3 regions of the Janthinobacterium paucivorans genome follow, and region 1 is predicted to be linked to each of the others. Evidence: predicted binding sites of a transcription regulator. Region 1 holds the regulator's gene; each other region holds the start of a gene.
The links. Region 1 encodes sigma-54, which starts transcription at its own class of promoters, with help from an activator protein. Its sites were predicted from a motif close to TGGCANGNAANCTGCTTT; they were not measured.
Positions count from the first base shown of each region.

Region 2: prpB (methylisocitrate lyase) is a predicted target of sigma-54. The motif match lies at 3,703-3,720, and genes of this name have one in related genera.
Region 3: adh (aldehyde dehydrogenase) is a predicted target of sigma-54. The motif match lies at 1,997-2,014, and genes of this name have one in related genera.

Region 1 covers NZ_JBNYXR010000003.1:244,682-250,302, forward strand. The annotation lists gene lptC (LPS export ABC transporter periplasmic protein LptC) at 43-654, shown strand; gene lptA (lipopolysaccharide transport periplasmic protein LptA) at 680-1,261, shown strand; gene lptB (LPS export ABC transporter ATP-binding protein) at 1,261-2,016, shown strand; gene ACQ4V8_RS05695 (RNA polymerase factor sigma-54) at 2,021-3,499, shown strand; gene hpf (ribosome hibernation-promoting factor, HPF/YfiA family) at 3,569-3,928, shown strand; gene rapZ (RNase adapter RapZ) at 4,243-5,106, opposite strand; gene hprK (HPr(Ser) kinase/phosphatase) at 5,346-5,621, opposite strand, start outside.
Region 2 covers NZ_JBNYXR010000002.1:129,413-135,033, forward strand. The annotation lists gene ACQ4V8_RS03650 (M20/M25/M40 family metallo-hydrolase) at 79-1,536, shown strand; gene ACQ4V8_RS03655 (MBL fold metallo-hydrolase) at 1,724-2,581, opposite strand; gene ACQ4V8_RS03660 (hypothetical protein) at 2,757-2,993, shown strand; gene ACQ4V8_RS03665 (hypothetical protein) at 3,118-3,366, shown strand; gene prpB (methylisocitrate lyase) at 3,783-4,670, shown strand; gene prpC (bifunctional 2-methylcitrate synthase/citrate synthase) at 4,746-5,621, shown strand, end outside.
Region 3 covers NZ_JBNYXR010000031.1:1,152-6,772, reverse strand. The annotation lists gene ACQ4V8_RS21700 (TonB-dependent receptor family protein) at 1-1,747, opposite strand, end outside; gene adh (aldehyde dehydrogenase) at 2,101-3,621, shown strand; gene ACQ4V8_RS21690 (DUF779 domain-containing protein) at 3,675-4,064, shown strand; gene ACQ4V8_RS21685 (sigma-54-dependent Fis family transcriptional regulator) at 4,129-5,621, opposite strand, start outside.

The DNA of each region.
Region 1 (5,621 bases):
GCATCGCCTCGCCGCCAGTGATATTTGAAAGAGTGAAACCCTATGCGTAAGCCAGGAGGCGCCCATCGCTGGCGCATGATTTTTACCTTGCTGGGGGCCATCATCTTTGCGCTGGGCAGCTTTTGGCTGCTGGCGGTGATGAACAAGAATGCCCAAGACATCTCGGCTAGCAAGCATCTGGACGAGCCAGACTATTTCATCACCAATTTCAGCATGGTGCGCATGGACTTGACGGGCAAGCCCAGCTATATCGTGTCGGGCAGCAAGCTCACGCATTATCCGCTGGACGATTCATCCGATATCGACCAGCCTTTCGTGCGCAAGCTGTCGCCAGGCATGCCGCCGCTCAATATGCATGCGGAACTGGCGCATATCGACCAGGACAACACCCGGCTGCAACTGCACCGCAATGTCGTGATCGATCGCGTGGCCAGTGCGAAGGCGCAGCACCTGAGGATCGAGACGGAAGCGCTGACGGTGTTCCCGGATGAGGAAAGAATGGAAACGGACGTGCCTGTCGACATTCTGACGGGCAGCTCGCGCATCAATGGCGTAGGCATGCGAGCCAATAACGCCACCGGCGTGGTGGAAGTGCACAATGCCCTGCGCATAGTGCTGCCGCCGAAACCGCACCCGGCCGCAGCGCCAAAATGACAGAATGAAACAAGGAAACCATATTATGAAGAAGATCTTGCTGTTGAGCCTATTTTCCCTGGCCGTCATGGGCGCAGCGCATGCCGAGAAGGCCGATTCCGAGAAGGAAGCCGTCATCACGGCACGTAGCGGTCACGTCGATGACGTCAAGCAGGTTCGTACCCTGACGGGCGACGTCGTGCTGGTCAAGGGGAGCTTGATCATGAAGGCGGGCCGGGCCCTGATCACGGAAGATCCGCAAGGCTACCAGTTCATTACTTTCTGGGCTGATCCTGGCAAGCTGGCCACCTTCCGCCAGAAGCGCGATGGCGCGGGCGACCTGTGGGTCGAAGGCGAAGCTGAGCGCGTGGAATACGACAACAAGACGGAAGTAGTGAAACTGTTTTCCAATGCCAAGGTGACGCGCCTGGAAGGCAAGAAGCCGACCGATGTGGCCAATGGCGCCTTCATCTCGTATGACAGCCGCAAGGAAGAATTTGCGATGGAAAATTCCAACAGCGGCACCAGCACCCCGGATGGCGGCAGCGTGCGCATGGTGATCCAGCCAAAGACCAAGGCAGCGGCGGCGGAGAAAGCGCCAGCGACGCCTGCGCCAGGAAAGAAATAATGGACAATACACGTTGCGGCAGTACCCTGATCGTTCGCGGGCTGCAAAAATCCTATGGCAAGCGGCAAGTCGTGCACGACGTCTCGCTGCAAGTCGAATGCGGCGAAGTGGTCGGGCTATTGGGGCCGAACGGTGCCGGCAAGACCACCTCGTTCTACATGATCGTCGGCCTGGTGCCATCGGATGGCGGCAGCATCGATATCAGCGGCGTGGACATTTCCCGCCTGCCGATACACCGCCGCGCGCAGATGGGCCTGTCGTATCTGCCGCAGGAAGCGTCCGTATTTCGCAAGCTGACGGTGGAAGACAATATCCGTGCCGTGCTGGAAATCCAGACCGTCGAAGGCCGCCCCCTGAAGAAGGCCGAGATCGAGGAACGCCTCGATAAATTGCTGGCGGACTTGCAGATTGAAAAGTTGCGTGAGAACCCGGCGCTGTCGCTCTCGGGCGGTGAGCGGCGCCGCGTGGAAATCGCCCGCGCGCTCGCTACCGATCCGCGTTTCGTGCTGCTCGACGAGCCGTTCGCCGGTGTCGACCCCATCGCCGTGATCGAAATCCAGCGTATCGTGCGCTTCTTGAAGGAGCGTAATATCGGCGTCCTGATCACCGATCATAATGTGCGCGAGACGCTGGGTATCTGCGACCGTGCCTACATCATCAACCAGGGCTCGGTACTGGCGTCGGGACGCCCCGACGACATCATCGCGAACGAGTCGGTACGCCGGGTCTATCTGGGCGAACACTTCCGCATGTGAGCCAATGAAACAATCATTGCAGCTGCGCACTTCGCAGCACTTGGCACTGACGCCGCAGTTGCAGCAATCGATACGCCTGTTGCAATTGTCTACGCTGGAATTACACCAGGAGCTCGAGCAACTGCTGACGGACAATCCCTTGCTCGAGCGCCTCGACGATCCGCTCGACCGTTCGCTGCGCCTGCTGTCCGACGGCGCCTTGAGTTCCACGGCCGCGCCGGCCGAAGCGCCGCCGCAGCCTCCAAGCCAGGAGGCACCCACCGCGCCGGTCGAAGCGGAAACCTTTGACGGCGAGGCCAGCGACAGCCCTGCCGCTGGAGACGCCGGTGACAGCGACTGGAGCGAGGCGAACCGGGGCAAGGCACCCGACGACGAAGATTCCCGCCCGCAGCTCGAAGCCCATCACTGTACCCTGCGCGAGCACTTGATGGAGCAGATGCGCGTGACGGTGCTCGAATTGCGCGACCGCGCGCTCGTTGAGCTGATCATCGATGCACTCGATGACAATGGCTACCTGGAAGAATCGCTCGACGACATCCTGGCGCGCCTGCCGGAAGAGCTGGAAATCGACGCCGACGAGATGCGCACGGCCTTGTCGCTGTTGCAAAGTTTCGATCCGCCCGGCGTGGGCGCGCGTAATGCGTCGGAGTGCCTGGCACTGCAAATCAGGCGCTTGCCGCACATCGCCATGGTGACGCGGCGCATGGCCCTGGTGATCGTGGAAAAGCACCTGGCCTGGTTTGCCCAGCGCGATTTCAATAAGCTGAAAAAAGCCCTCAATTGCGATGATGAAGACTTGCGCGAAGCGCAGACGGTGATTCGCCAGTGCAATCCGCATCCGGGCGCCGTGTTCGCCTCTGACGTGTCCGATTACGTGGTGCCCGACGTTGTCGTCAAGCGCGCGCGCAATGGTTGGCAAGTCACCCTGAACAACGACGTCATGCCGCGCCTGCGCGTGAACGCCATGTACGCCAACTTGCTCAAGCAGGGCAAAGGCGAGGGCGCCATGGGCGCACAGTTGCAGGAAGCCAAGTGGCTGATCAAGAATATGCGCCAGCGTTTCGACACGATCTTGCGCGTGGCGCAGGCGATAGTAGAAAGACAAAAGAACTTTTTTTCGCATGGGGCCGTTGCCATGCGTCCCCTTGTACTCCGTGAAATAGCTGATACACTGGGATTACACGAGAGTACTATCTCGCGGGTAACAACCCAAAAGTACATGCTGACCCCGCATGGCATGTTTGAGTTGAAATATTTCTTTGGTAGCCACGTCGCCACCGAAGCGGGGGGCGAAGCATCATCGACGGCGATACGGGCATTGATCGTGCAACTGACAGGAGCAGAAGACCCTAAAAATCCTTTATCCGACAGTAAGATTGCGGACATGCTGGGCGAGCAAGGCATGGTGATTGCGCGACGTACTGTTGCCAAATACCGGGAAGCGTTGAAAATTCCGCCAGTGAGTCTGCGTAAGTGTTTGTAAGTTTTTTTCGGTTCCTCTGCGGGCCGGATAGGATGGACCGCACGAACCCGATCATCTTTAGGAGTGTGTATGAATCTCACCATCAGCGGACATCATCTCGAAGTGACACCAGCCATCCGTGAATACGTACAAACGAAGCTGGAGCGCGTGAAACGGCATTTCGATCAAGTTATCGATATTGCCGTGATACTGACCGTGGATAACCTCAAAGAGAAAGAAAAACGTCAAAAGGCCGAAGTGAACCTGCGTATGAGTGGCAAAACCGTCTATGTGGAAAGCCTGGCGCAAGACCTGTATGCCGCAATCGATATGCTGATCGACAAGCTGGACAGGCAAGTGATGAAGTACAAAACCAAAGTGCAAGGGCACGGTAAAGAGGCGATCAAGCATCTGCCAGACAACTCGGACGAAGAAATCGCCGCCGCTTAAGCGGCCCGCGACTTCCAAACGGTTGTGATCAACTAAGGGCGCACATTGCGCCCTTTTTTGCGCCTGTCGCCCTTGTCGGGCTACCATCATGGGAGCGAAAAGTTCCGTCCGAAGACGCTAGAATGTGTGCACTTTGACTTCTTTCCTGCCTGGCGGGCCTGCTGGCTCGCATCTGCATTAAGAATACCGGATCACAGCATGGCGAGCGGCAGGAAAAGGTGTTGGAGTAGCGCAACTTCGCCTGGCACTGCGCGGCCCAGGCGGTGAACGTTGCCCGCTACCTGCGCCGATGCGCAACAGATTTTATGCGCGTCTTACCCACGTTCGCGATGTCGCAAGACGACGCGCTCGTTCGGGCTGAAATACTGTGCCAGCCGTTCCGCCATGTACACCGAGCGATGCTGGCCACCTGTACAGCCGAGTGCCACGGTCAGGTAGCTGCGGTTGTCGGACTTAAAGGATGGCAACCATTTTTCGATGAAGGCGCGGATGTCGGCCAGCAGTTCCAGCGCGCTGGGCTGTGCGTCGAGGAAGGCGATCACGGGTGCATCGCGTCCGTCGAGCGGGCGCAGCGTCAGGTCGTAATAAGGATTGGGCAAGGCCCGCACGTCGAAGACGAAATCGGCGTCCAGCGGCACGCCCAGCTTGAAGGCGAAGGATTCGAAGAACAGGGTCAGCGGCGCGCGTTCCGAGGCGACGATATCCTTGACCCAGGCGCGTAACTTGTTGGCGCTCAGCTCTGAGGTATCGATTACATGGCCCAGCTGTTCGATGGCAGACAGGCGTTCGCGCTCTTCAGAGATGCATTCGATCAGGGTGCGGCGGCTGGCTGGATTCTGATTCGGACGCAATTCGTGCGACAGCGGATGGCTGCGCCGCGTTTCCGAGAAGCGCGCTACCAGCGAATGCGTGGTAGCCGTGAGGAACATGACCTTGACGTCGTGCCCCTGGTCGCGCAGCAGGGTGACATTGTGCGGCAGGCTGGTCAGCGACTCTGCGCTGCGCGCATCGACGGCGACGGCCAGTTGTGATGCGCCTTCGTCGAGCAGCGTTTGCACCAGGCTGGGCAGCAATGCCGGTGGCAGGTTGTCGACACAGTAGTAGCCGGTATCTTCCAGCACATTGAGTGCGACGGATTTACCGGAGCCGGATATTCCGGTGATAAGGACGATATGCATAACCCGATCATACAATAAAGATCGGCATGGCGCCCCCGAGGCAACTCTCTTTACAAATTATTGCAATGTCATATGTGTATTTCGTAGGTCGGCTTAGCGCAAAGCGGTGCAGCAGGGAATTCACGCAGCATGGCTGCGTGCCTGCGTAACGGTCCTCGCTTGCAAGCGAGGGCTCCTGCCGACACCCGCTAACAATGTCGTCGGATTACGCGGGGCTTTGCCCCGCTAATCCGACCTTGTTAATCGCCGCTCATTGCCAATCTCTGCCGCTCCATGAACTCTTGCAAGGTATCGATGCCGCGCAGCTGCAGAATCGTGTTGCGCACGGCCGCTTCCAGTAGCACGGCGATGTTGCGGCCGGCGGCGACGGGGATGACAACCTTGCGCACGGGCAAGCCGAGCACGTCTTCCGTGGGGAACAGGAAAGGCAGGCGCTCGACTTCTTCTTCCAGCGCGTTGCGGCGCACCAGATGTACGATCAGTTTCAAGCGCATCTTGCGGCGCACGGCTGTTTC
Region 2 (5,621 bases), on a different contig from region 1:
ATCGTAGAAAACCTTGCCTTGCTTTGCCCATGGCCACGCTGCACCCGCTTCGACCTTGTTGACTGGAATTGGAATTACATGCATACCAACCCCACTGGCGCGCCACTGCGCCGTCCCTCTTTATGCTTCGCCATTACCCTCGCCCTTGGCTGTATCGCCAGCGCCGGCGCCTTGGCTGGCGCGCCAGGCAATGCGCCGCAAGCGCTGGCGCAGGTGCGCGATACGGCGCTGCAAAGCGACTGGGCGTATGCGCGCCTGGCCGACATGACCGATTTGATCGGCCCACGCCTGTCCGGCTCGGCCGGCGCCGCCGCCGCCGTGCAGCAGGTGGCCGAGGCCATGCGCCAACTGGGCGCCAGCGTCACCTTGCAGCCCGTGAAAGTGCCGCACTGGGTGCGCGGCGTGGAGACGGCGGAAATCGTCGATTACGCCGGCCGTCCGCAGGGCGTCTCGCAGCGCGTGGTGCTCACCGCCCTGGGCGGCTCGGGTGCCACCCCGGCTGCCGGCCTGACGGCGCCCCTTATCATCGTCAAAAGCTTCGAGGAACTCAAGGCGCGCGCAGCGCAAGTGAAGGGCGCTATCGTGCTGATCGATACGCCGTTCGACCAGGAGATGGCCGAGCGCGGCCTGGCTGGCGTCACTTACGGCCAGGGCTCGCGCTTTCGTTTCAATGGACCGAAGGCGGCGGCCGAACTGGGCGCGGCTGCCGCGCTGGTACGCTCGATCGGCGGCGCCAACTTCCGCATCCCGCACGCGGGCGCTACGGGGCTCGATGACAACAAACGCATTCCTGCCGCCGCCGTCACGGTGGAAGACGCCTTGCTGATCGCCCGTCTGGCTGCGCGCGGGCCTCTGAAAATGCACCTGACACTGACGCCGCAAAACCTGCCCGACGCGGACAGCTACAACGTGATCGCCGACTGGCCGGGTACGGACAAAGCCGACGAAGTGGTGGTGGTCTCGGGTCACCTTGATTCCTGGGATCTGGCCACGGGCGCGCACGACGACGGCGCGGGTGTGGTGGCGGCCATGGGCGTGGTGGAAACCCTGAAAAAGCTCGACTACCGTCCGCGCCGCACCATCCGCGTGATCGCCTGGATGAACGAGGAAAACGGCGGGCGTGGCGGGCAGGCGTATTTCGAGGCCCACAAGCAGGCGCTCGGCAAACAATATGCGGCCATCGAGATGGACAGCGGCGCCGGGCGCCCGTTCGGCATCCTCGCCAGCGTGGAAGCGAAGTCGGAAAAACTCTTCGCGCCCCTGCGCGCCGCCCTGCAAGCGATGGGCGCGCACGCCTTCACGCGCCGCGATGCGCTGGGCACGGGCGACTTGCACCGCCTGGAAACGGGCGGCGTGCCCAGTTTCGAGCCACTGGTCGATACTCACAGCTATTTCCACTACCACCATACGCCGGCCGACACCCTGGATAAGGTCGACCCGGAGAACCTGAAGCGCAACGTGGCGCTGATGTCGTCGCTAGCCTGGTTCCTGGCCAATATCGACGGCGAGATTGGGCGCGCGCCGCAGCAGGACTAAATGAAGTCGCCTTGCTGCGAATGGCCCTGCATGGGGCCAGCCGCATCATGGACTAAGCTCAACCATAGCAGGACGGCAATGTTTTCGCCCAAGCAAGCTCAGGCGATCTGCACTGCATGCGCCTTGCCTGAGGTGGAACTTGCGTGGTGACAATAAAGGAGGTGCGTCTACAGAAGTGCGGGCGGAGTCAGATCGCGTCCAGCGGTATCTTGAGGTAGCGCACGCCATTGTCTTCCGGCTCGGGCAGCTTGCCCGCGTTGATATTGACCTGGATGGCGGGCAAGATCAATGTCGGCATGTCCAGCGTGGCGTCACGGCCCGTGCGCATGGCCACGAATTGTTCTTCCGTGATGCCGTCGCGCAAATGGATGTTACTGGCACGCTGTTCGGCCACCGTCACTTCCCAGCGCGGCGCGCGGCCGTTGGGCGGGTAGTCGTGGCACATGAACAGCCGCGTTTGCGGCGGCAGCGATAGCAGGCGCCGCACGGAGCGGTACAGCAGGGATGCCGAGCCGCCGGGAAAGTCGCAGCGGGCCGAGCCCACGTCCGGCATGAACAAGGTGTCGCCCACAAACACCGCATCGCCGATCTGGTAAGCCAGGTCGGCCGGCGTATGGCCGGGCACGTGCAGGGCGCGCACTTCCAACTGGCCAATATGAAATACCTGGTCGGGTGCAAATAACTGGTCGAACTGCGAACCGTCGGCCTTGGCCGCATCCTGGTGGTAGACGGCGGCGAAGGCGCGTTGCACCGTCTGGATGGCGGCGCCGATGGCCACGTCGCCGCCCAGTTGCTGCTGCAGGTAGGGCGCGGCCGATAGGTGGTCGGCATGCGCATGCGTTTCCAGCAGCCAGCGGCATTGCAAGCCGTGTTCGCGCACGAAGGCGATCACCTTGTCGGCCGAGGTGGTCGAGGTGCGGCCGGCCTTCGGATCGTAGTCGAGCACGGAGTCGATGATGGCGCAGTCGCGGCCATCGGCTTCATACACGACATAGGTGACGGTGGCGGTGGCGGGGTCGAAGAAGGCTTGGATTTGTGGGGTCATCGCGGCGGCAAGGGACGGACAGGGAAGAACATTATATCGTCAGTGTAGGCTAAAAAATGTTGGAAACTGACATTTTCCATGCGGAAAACAGATAAGCGTGCGCGTCAACGTCTGTCCCAGTCGTGCGCACCCTCGCGCTTGCCGCGTGCTAAGCTCTTTTTGACAAGGAGAGCTCATGGACGATACCACTGCACGCAGCGAAGAGTACCGCGGTTTTACGATGTCGGTCACCGCGCAAAAAGATCATGACGATTTGTGGGATTTTACTTACCGCCTGCAGCGCGAAGGCGAGACGGCGGCGCAAGCGATTACGCGTAGCCGCACCTTGGGCGGCTACGCGGCGCCCGAGACGGCTTGCACGGCCGGCTTGGAAGTGGCGAGGACGGAAGTGGATAATCTGTTGCGTCCTTGAGCCAGCGCAAATCGTTTCGTCCGAAAGTGAGCCTGAGCACGTGCTGCTGCCTGAAACACGTCGCTACCAGCTGCGCTTCATGCTACGATTTCCATTATTGAGTCAGTCACGAAGGAGGCACCGTATGGGTAGCAGTTCTAAAATTCACTACAAAGGCTGGGAAATCGTTCCCTTGGCCGTGCCCGCCAGCGACGGCAAATGGTCGGCCAGTTGCGACATCGAACGCGCCACTGCGGAAGGCCTGGAAGTGTTCGAAGGCTCGACCATGCAGTTCGTGCGCGACGACGAGGAGGGCGCCATTGCCGCCGCCTGCGAAGAGGCGGTGCGCCAGATCGACAACATCATCGCCAACCCGCTGGTACGCCTGGCCTGAGCCCCGAGTCTTGATTCCTGGTTTTCCAGTACTGCTGCAGCCGGCGCCCGCCGGCTGTTTTTCATTCAATTACTGCTGCGCACCGCAGCGTCTTTCGCCCCCCCTGATTGCCGGCTGATCGAGCGCCTGCTTTGGCTTCGGCAATGATTGCGTGTTGCGTGTTGCATGTTTCAAACATTTGTTTCAACTGAAATAGTTGAAACAAAAATGAAACACCGCTTACACTTAACGCGGCAGCGCTGTCCTGCTGCGTGAGCGTGCGCAGCCGCCGATACAGGCCATTTCCCCTCGTATCTCACCATGCTGTGGCACCCTTCCCGGGCACGCGCAAGGTGCTGGCACGGCATTTGCAATACTGATGCTCATAGCAAGTCCATGAAACATTCGGGACGACCCGAATCCCATAAGGTGAAGACATGACTCAATACTCCGCAGGTGCCGCATTTCGCAAGGCCGTCCAGGAAGAATCCCCCTTGCAAGTCGTTGGCGCCATTAACGCCAACCACGCCTTGCTGGCCAAGCGTGCCGGCTATAAAGCTATTTATTTGTCTGGCGGCGGCGTCGCGGCCGGCTCGCTGGGCTTGCCCGACCTGGGCATTTCCAGCCTGGACGACGTCCTGACCGATATCCGTCGCATCACCGACGTATGCGACCTGCCGCTGCTGGTCGATGCCGACACGGGCTTCGGTTCTTCCGCCTTCAACGTGGCGCGCACCGTGAAATCGATGATCAAGTTCGGCGCTGCCGGCTTGCACATCGAAGACCAGGTGGGCGCCAAGCGCTGCGGTCATCGTCCGGGCAAGGAAATCGTCAGCAAGGAGGAAATGGTCGACCGTATCAAGGCCGCCGTCGATGCGCGCACCGACCCGAACTTCGTCATCATGGCGCGCACCGATGCGTTGGCCGTCGATGGCCTGGAAGCGGCATTGGAACGCGCCGTCGCCTGTGTCGAGGCGGGCGCCGACATGATCTTCCCGGAAGCGATCACGGACCTGGACATGTACGCCACGTTCGCCAAGGCCGTCAACGTGCCTATCCTGGCCAACATCACGGAATTTGGTTCTACACCGCTGTTCACGCTGGACGAATTGCGCAGCGCCCACGTGGGCTTGGCGCTATACCCGCTGTCGGCCTTCCGCGCCATGAACAAGGCGGCCGACAACGTCTACCGCGCCCTGCGCCGCGACGGCACGCAAAAAAATGTCGTCGATACCATGCAGACGCGCATGGAACTGTATGAATCGATCAATTACCACGACTTCGAGCAAAAGCTCGATGCGCTGTTCGCCGCGCAAAAGAAGTAAGCACCAATAAAAGAGCGGGCCGTGGGAATCCCGGGCCCGCCGCACTGGACTGACAATCATTTTCTGGAGAACACAATGACCGCACCGCAAGCCGCCACTTTCAAGCCTAAAAAATCCGTCGCCCTGTCCGGCGTCACCGCCGGCAATACGGCGCTGTGCTCGGTCGGCAAGACCGGCAACGATTTGCACTACCGTGGCTATGACATCCTGGACGTGGCCGACAGCTGCGAATTCGAGGAAATCGCTTATCTGCTGGTGCACGGAAAATTGCCGACTAGCGCCGAACTGAAAGGCTACAAAGCCAAATTGCGCTCCTTGCGCGGCTTGCCATCAGCAGTGAAAGCGGCGCTGGAAGCGCTGCCGGCCGCTGCCCACCCGATGGATGTGATGCGCACCGGCGTGTCTGTCCTGGGCTGCACGCTGCCGGAAAAAGACGACCATAACGCGCCGGGCGCGCGCGACATCGCCGACCGCCTGATGGCGTCGTTCGGCTCCATGCTGCTGTACTGGTACCACTACAGCCATAACGGCAAGCGCATCGAAGTGGAAACGGACGACGACTCGATCGGCGGCCACTTCCTGCACCTGCTGCACGGCGAAAAACCATCGGCGTCGTGGGAAAAGGCCATGCACACGTCGCTGATCCTGTACGCGGAACATGAATTCAATGCCTCGACCTTCACCAGCCGCGTCATTGCCGGCACGGGTTCGGACATTCACTCGGCCATCACGGGCGCCATCGGTGCGCTGCGCGGCCCGAAACACGGCGGCGCAAACGAAGTGGCGCTGGACATCCAGAAACGCTACGACAATGCCGATGAAGCGGAAGCCGATATCCGTGAACGCGTGGCCAACAAGGAAGTGGTGATCGGCTTCGGCCACCCCGTCTACACGATTTCCGACCCGCGCAACGTGGTCATCAAGGAAGTGGCCCGTTCGCTGTCGCAGGAA
Region 3 (5,621 bases), on a different contig from region 1:
GTGCCACTTTTGTCGTGAAGCCATATGCCAGGCTGGCGTCCAGAGACACTTCCATGCCCCGGCGCAAGGTCTTGCTGGCGTTGATATAGCTGGTGCGACCATTGCCTGAATTCTTGTTGTCGACCACCAGTTCATCGCTGGTCTTGATCTGGAATACGGCCGCGTTTACATGCGTGTTGTTGTTGAGCCTGGTCTTGACGCCCGCTTCCAGGTTGCTGCTGGTGGCAGGTTTTAGCTGGTAATTGAAGCCGCCGCCCATGCCCGAGTAAAACAGTTCGTTCAGGGTCGGTGCTTCGAAGCCCCGCGCGGCGCTGGCGTACACGTTGACGTTCGGCGTCAGCTTATACAGCAGGCCCAACACCGGTGTGGTGTGGCTGAACTCGAGCTTGCCGCTGTCGTCGCCATTGCTGAGAAAGTGGTCATTGACTGCCACTTTCATCTTGCTGTAGCGCATACCTGCACTGAGCAGCCATGGTCCGCCTTGCCATTGCGCCTGAATATACGGAGCGAGGCTGGAGACGACATCGTGCTCGTCGCGGCGTAGCTTGCCTTTTACGCCCAAGCTATTGCCCATGTAATTTTCATAGCCGGTGCGCTTGTCGCTGGAGCGGCCATAGTCGATGCCGATGGTGGTACTCAGCGTGCCGCCGGCCAACTGGTTCACGTGTAGCCAGTTGCTATCGATGCCATAGAACTGGCGCTGAAAGTCGACCACGCCGCCCGAATGACTCGCTGGCGCCTGGAACACCCTGCTAAAAGCTTGGTACTGGATCACATCGCGGTTGCCGCCATACATCGTCACATGCAGGCGGTCGTCGCCGAACGACTGTTCATAGGTAGCGCCGATTTGCTGGTGGTCAATGCTCTTGCGCGTGTTGTAGCGTTCGGCAAATGTGCGCTTCGGGTTTTGCGTATCGGTGGTGTCGGTTTCGCCTGCGCGCGGGTTTGCGGCAAACGTGGCCCAGGTGACGCCCAGGGGATCTTGTGTATTGCCTTGGTGCAGGCTGTTGGCGACGATGGTCAGCTTGCTGTTCACATTTGGCTTGAGCGTGATCTTGCCGAACGCCTGTTCGCGCGTGGCAGCACTGTGGTCGCGGAAACCCTGCGTGCGGAAGCGCGAGCCGTCCAGCACGTAGCCGATGCCGTCGGCTTGTCCCTGCGCCGAAAGGTCCAGCTTGCTGGTGCCGTCGCTGCCGCCCGTGACGTTCAGCTCCACGGACGGGGGATTTCGCCCAACCTTGGAAAACAGCTGGATCACGCCACCCGAGTGGTTGCCGTAGATGGCAGAGAAGGGGCCGCGCAGCACTTCGATGCGCTCGGCCGTATCGAGATTGAAAGTGGCGACCTGACCCTGGCCATCGGGCATGCTGGCGGGAATACCATCGCTGATCAGTTTGACGCCGCGCACGCCAAAGGCCGAGCGGGCGCCGAAGCCGCGTGAAGAAATTTGCAAGTCTTGCGCGTAGTTCTGGCGGTTTTGCACCACTAGGCCCGGTACGGCGGCCAATGCTTCCGAAGCGTTGACGCGGATTTGGCCCTCCTGGATGCGGGCGCTGTCGACTACATCGATCGAGGCTGGCACTTCCTTGCTGGGGCGGGCGATGCGGCTACCGCTGACGACCACCGTATCCATGACTTGTCCGGCGGCCAGGTCAGCGGATTCGGCGGCGAAAACGTGGGGGGCGAGGGTGGCGCTGCCAGCGACAAACAGGCTGGCAATGGCGTTCAAGCGGAAACGATGCTGCATGCGGGTTCTCCAATCTGAATAAAAGCGTGCTTAGTCGCGTGTGCGTATTGCCGTGCGCAAATTGCCATGGGGCATGGTGATTCCTTCGTGGCACAGGAGCAGGTGTTGCAGTTTGGTACACCTGTTCCATTGTGCAGCAACAAAGGGGCGACGCAGCAGGGCTGGCGTGAATTGGCGCAGGATACACCTGCCTTGTTCAAGACGCGCGCACAGTCCCCCGGGCAGAATCACCGGCGTGTGGCGGTGAGCTGGCACGGCATTTGCACAAGACTTCTTGTACTCACCCCATCTGTACCAAGACGTTTGATATTTATTTCAGTAATTCCATTCTAATTAAGCCGATAGAGGATGACATGAATTTTGCAGACATCAGCAAACTGGGCGTCGCCAACCCTTTCAAGCAACGTTATGACAATTACATAGGCGGAAAATTCATTGCACCAGTAAAAGGTGAATATTTTTCCAATATTACGCCCATCACCGGCTTGCCATTTTGCGAGATCGCCCGTTCCACGGCGGAAGACGTGGAACTGGCGCTGGACGCCGCCCATGCCGCCAAAGATGCCTGGGGCAAGACTTCGCCTGCCGAACGCGCTAACATCTTGAACCGCATCGCCGATCGCATCGAACAGAATTTGAGCCTGATCGCCACGGCGGAAACCATCGATAACGGCAAGCCGATCCGTGAAACGATGAATGCCGACATTCCGCTGGCCATCGACCATTTCCGTTACTTCGCCGGATGTATCCGCGCGCAAGAAGGTTCCGTCGCACAAATCGATGCGGAAACCTATGCTTATCATTACCATGAGCCGCTGGGTGTCGTGGGCCAGATCATCCCTTGGAATTTCCCGATTCTGATGGCCGTGTGGAAACTGGCGCCAGCCCTGGCCGCCGGCAATTGCGTCGTCTTGAAGCCGGCCGAGCAAACTCCCGCCTCTATCATGGTATTGATCGAACTGATAGGCGACTTGCTGCCGCCTGGTGTGTTGAACATCATCAATGGTTTTGGCCTGGAAGCGGGCAAGCCGCTGGCGTCGAGCAAGCGCATCGCCAAAATCGCGTTTACGGGCGAAACGGGCACGGGCCGTTTGATCATGGGTTACGCGGCGCAAAACCTGATTCCCGTCACCCTGGAACTGGGCGGCAAGTCGCCGAACATCTTCTTTGAAGACGTGATGGATGCCGACGATGATTATTTCGATAAGTGCCTGGAAGGCTTCACCATGTTTGCGCTGAATCAGGGAGAAGTGTGTACCTGCCCATCGCGCGTGCTGATCCAGGAATCAATCTACGAAAAATTCATCGAACGTGCATTGAAACGCGTGGCTGCCATCAAGCAGGGCAATCCGCTCGATGCCAGCACCATGATCGGCGCCCAGGCTTCGCAGGAGCAGTTGGAAAAAATCCTGTCCTACCTCGATATCGGCCGCCAGGAAGGCGCCGAAGTGCTGGCTGGCGGCGAGCGCAATACACAGGCAGGCGACCTGGAGGGCGGTTATTACGTGCGTCCGACCGTGTTCAAGGGCAACAACAAGATGCGTATCTTCCAGGAAGAGATTTTCGGGCCTGTCGTCTCCGTGACCACCTTCAAGGATGAGGCCGAAGCGCTGGCTATCGCCAACGATACCTTGTATGGCCTGGGCGCCGGCTTGTGGACGCGTGACGGTTCGCGCGCCTTTCGCATGGGACGCGCCATCCAGGCCGGCCGCGTATGGACCAATTGCTACCACCTGTATCCAGCCCATGCCGCATTCGGTGGCTATAAGCAATCAGGTATAGGACGTGAAAACCATAAGATGATGCTCGATCACTACCAGCAAACGAAGAACTTGCTGGTGAGCTATAGCCCGAAAGCCCTGGGTTTCTTCTAAACCGGCACACGCGCCGCGCTCCTAGCCAGGCGCGGCGTGCAGAAAGGGATGCCATGAATGCAATAATTGCCCGGGTAGTCGCCACCGAAGCGGCGCTTGAAATGATGGACAAGTTGCGCGAGCGTCACGGCCCATTGATGTTTTTCCAGTCGGGCGGTTGTTGTGATGGCAGTGCGCCCATGTGCTATGCGCTGGGCGAGTTCGATGTCAGCGATACCGATATCTATCTCGGTCATTTGAATGGCACACCGTTTTACATGGGAATCGAGCAGTTCGCTTACTGGGAGCATACCCAGTTGATTATCGATGTGGTCGATGGCAATGGCGGCATGTTTTCACTCGATAACGGCACGGGCAAGCGCTTCTTGACGCGCTCACGCCTGTTCACCGATGAAGAGTGCGCGTTGTTGCATGCCCAGCCGCTAGAGCACAGCAAGACCTGATACACCTATGCTCATCAGTATGGGCAGCGCAAGACGTCGCACTTCTTTCCGCATCTGCTATAAACTATTTCAGATGTGGACGCTTGCGATAGATCGTGTTGCGCGATACGCCCAGGGCCCTGGCCGTGGCCGAGACGTTGCCTCCATGCGCATCGAGCGACCTGCGGATCACGTTTTGTTCCATCTCTTCCAGGTTGGCGCCGGCGGCGATCATGCAATCCGCGCCTGGGCTGGCGGCATGGGCTTGCGTCATCTCAATATCGTCGAGGAAATCATCTGGCATGTGGCGCAAACAGATTTCATGCTCGTCGCCAGCCATGACGATGGCCGTGCGCAACAGATTGGTCAACTGGCGGAAGTTGCCAGGCCACTTATGCAGGTGGAACATGCGCAGGATGTCCGGTGCCAGCGTATAGCGCGTGTCGGGCGCTACCGTTGCGAGTATCTTTTTTACGACCGTGTCCAGGTCCGTGCGCTCGCGTAGCGGCGGCAGTTTGACCACCAAGCCGTTCAGGCGGTAATACAAGTCTTCGCGAAACAAGCCCTTGGCCATGCGTTCTCGCAAGTTATGATTCGTAGCGCAAATGAGTTCCACATTCACGGTAATCGACTTGCTGCTACCTAGCGGCGTGACTATGCGTTCTTGCAGCACGCGCAACAGGCGCGCCTGTAAACCAAAGGGCATATCGCCGATTTCATCGAGAAATAGAGTGCCGCCATTGGCTTGTAAAATCTTGCCGATAGCACCTTTCTTGCGCGCCCCCGTAAACGCCCCGTCTTCATAGCCGAACAGCTCGGACTCGATCAGAGTTTCCGGTATCGATGCGCAATTGACAGCGATAAACGGTCCCAAGGCGCGTGGCGAGTCGTTGTGAATGGCTTGTGCCAGCAATTCCTTGCCGGTCCCCGTTTCACCCATGACGAGGATGGGAATGTCGCGCCCCAATACCTTGCTGACCTTGTCGATCACCAACTCTAGTTGCGGATCGCCCGTGCGCAGGTAGCGCAAGCCGGACAGGCGGCGCGCCGCGTTGGCAGCATGGCTGGCCGGTGCGAGAACCTGGGCCGGCACGGCGTGAATATCGCCATGCTCGGTGCTGATATTGAAACCGCGCTGGAAGACAGTATTGGCCAGGCGCAATTGTGCGCGACCGTAGACGCGCACGCCGCTGTGCATGCACAGGTTCAATAGACCTGGTGCGGCCGTTCGGTAATGGTCGTACAGGGCAGACACGGGTAAGCCGAACAAGGAACTGAAGGTATGTGATTTCAGCGCGGCAAATGACAGGCCCAACTGAAACAAACCGTTCTTATTGGCGGATAAAAACCGTCCACCCGGCGTAAATGAGGCGATACCTTCCATCAAGGTACCGATGAATTCGGGGCGGGCATGAAAGTGCACGGTGATGGCATCTTCAAAGGTGGCGGAAAACAGCTGATTTTCGATCATCAGCGCCGACATGCGCACCAGGGCCATCGTATGCTTGTGAAAGCTGCGCTGGTCGCTCGACACGTCCAGCACGCCGATGACCTTGCCGCGGTGATCGGTGATCGGCG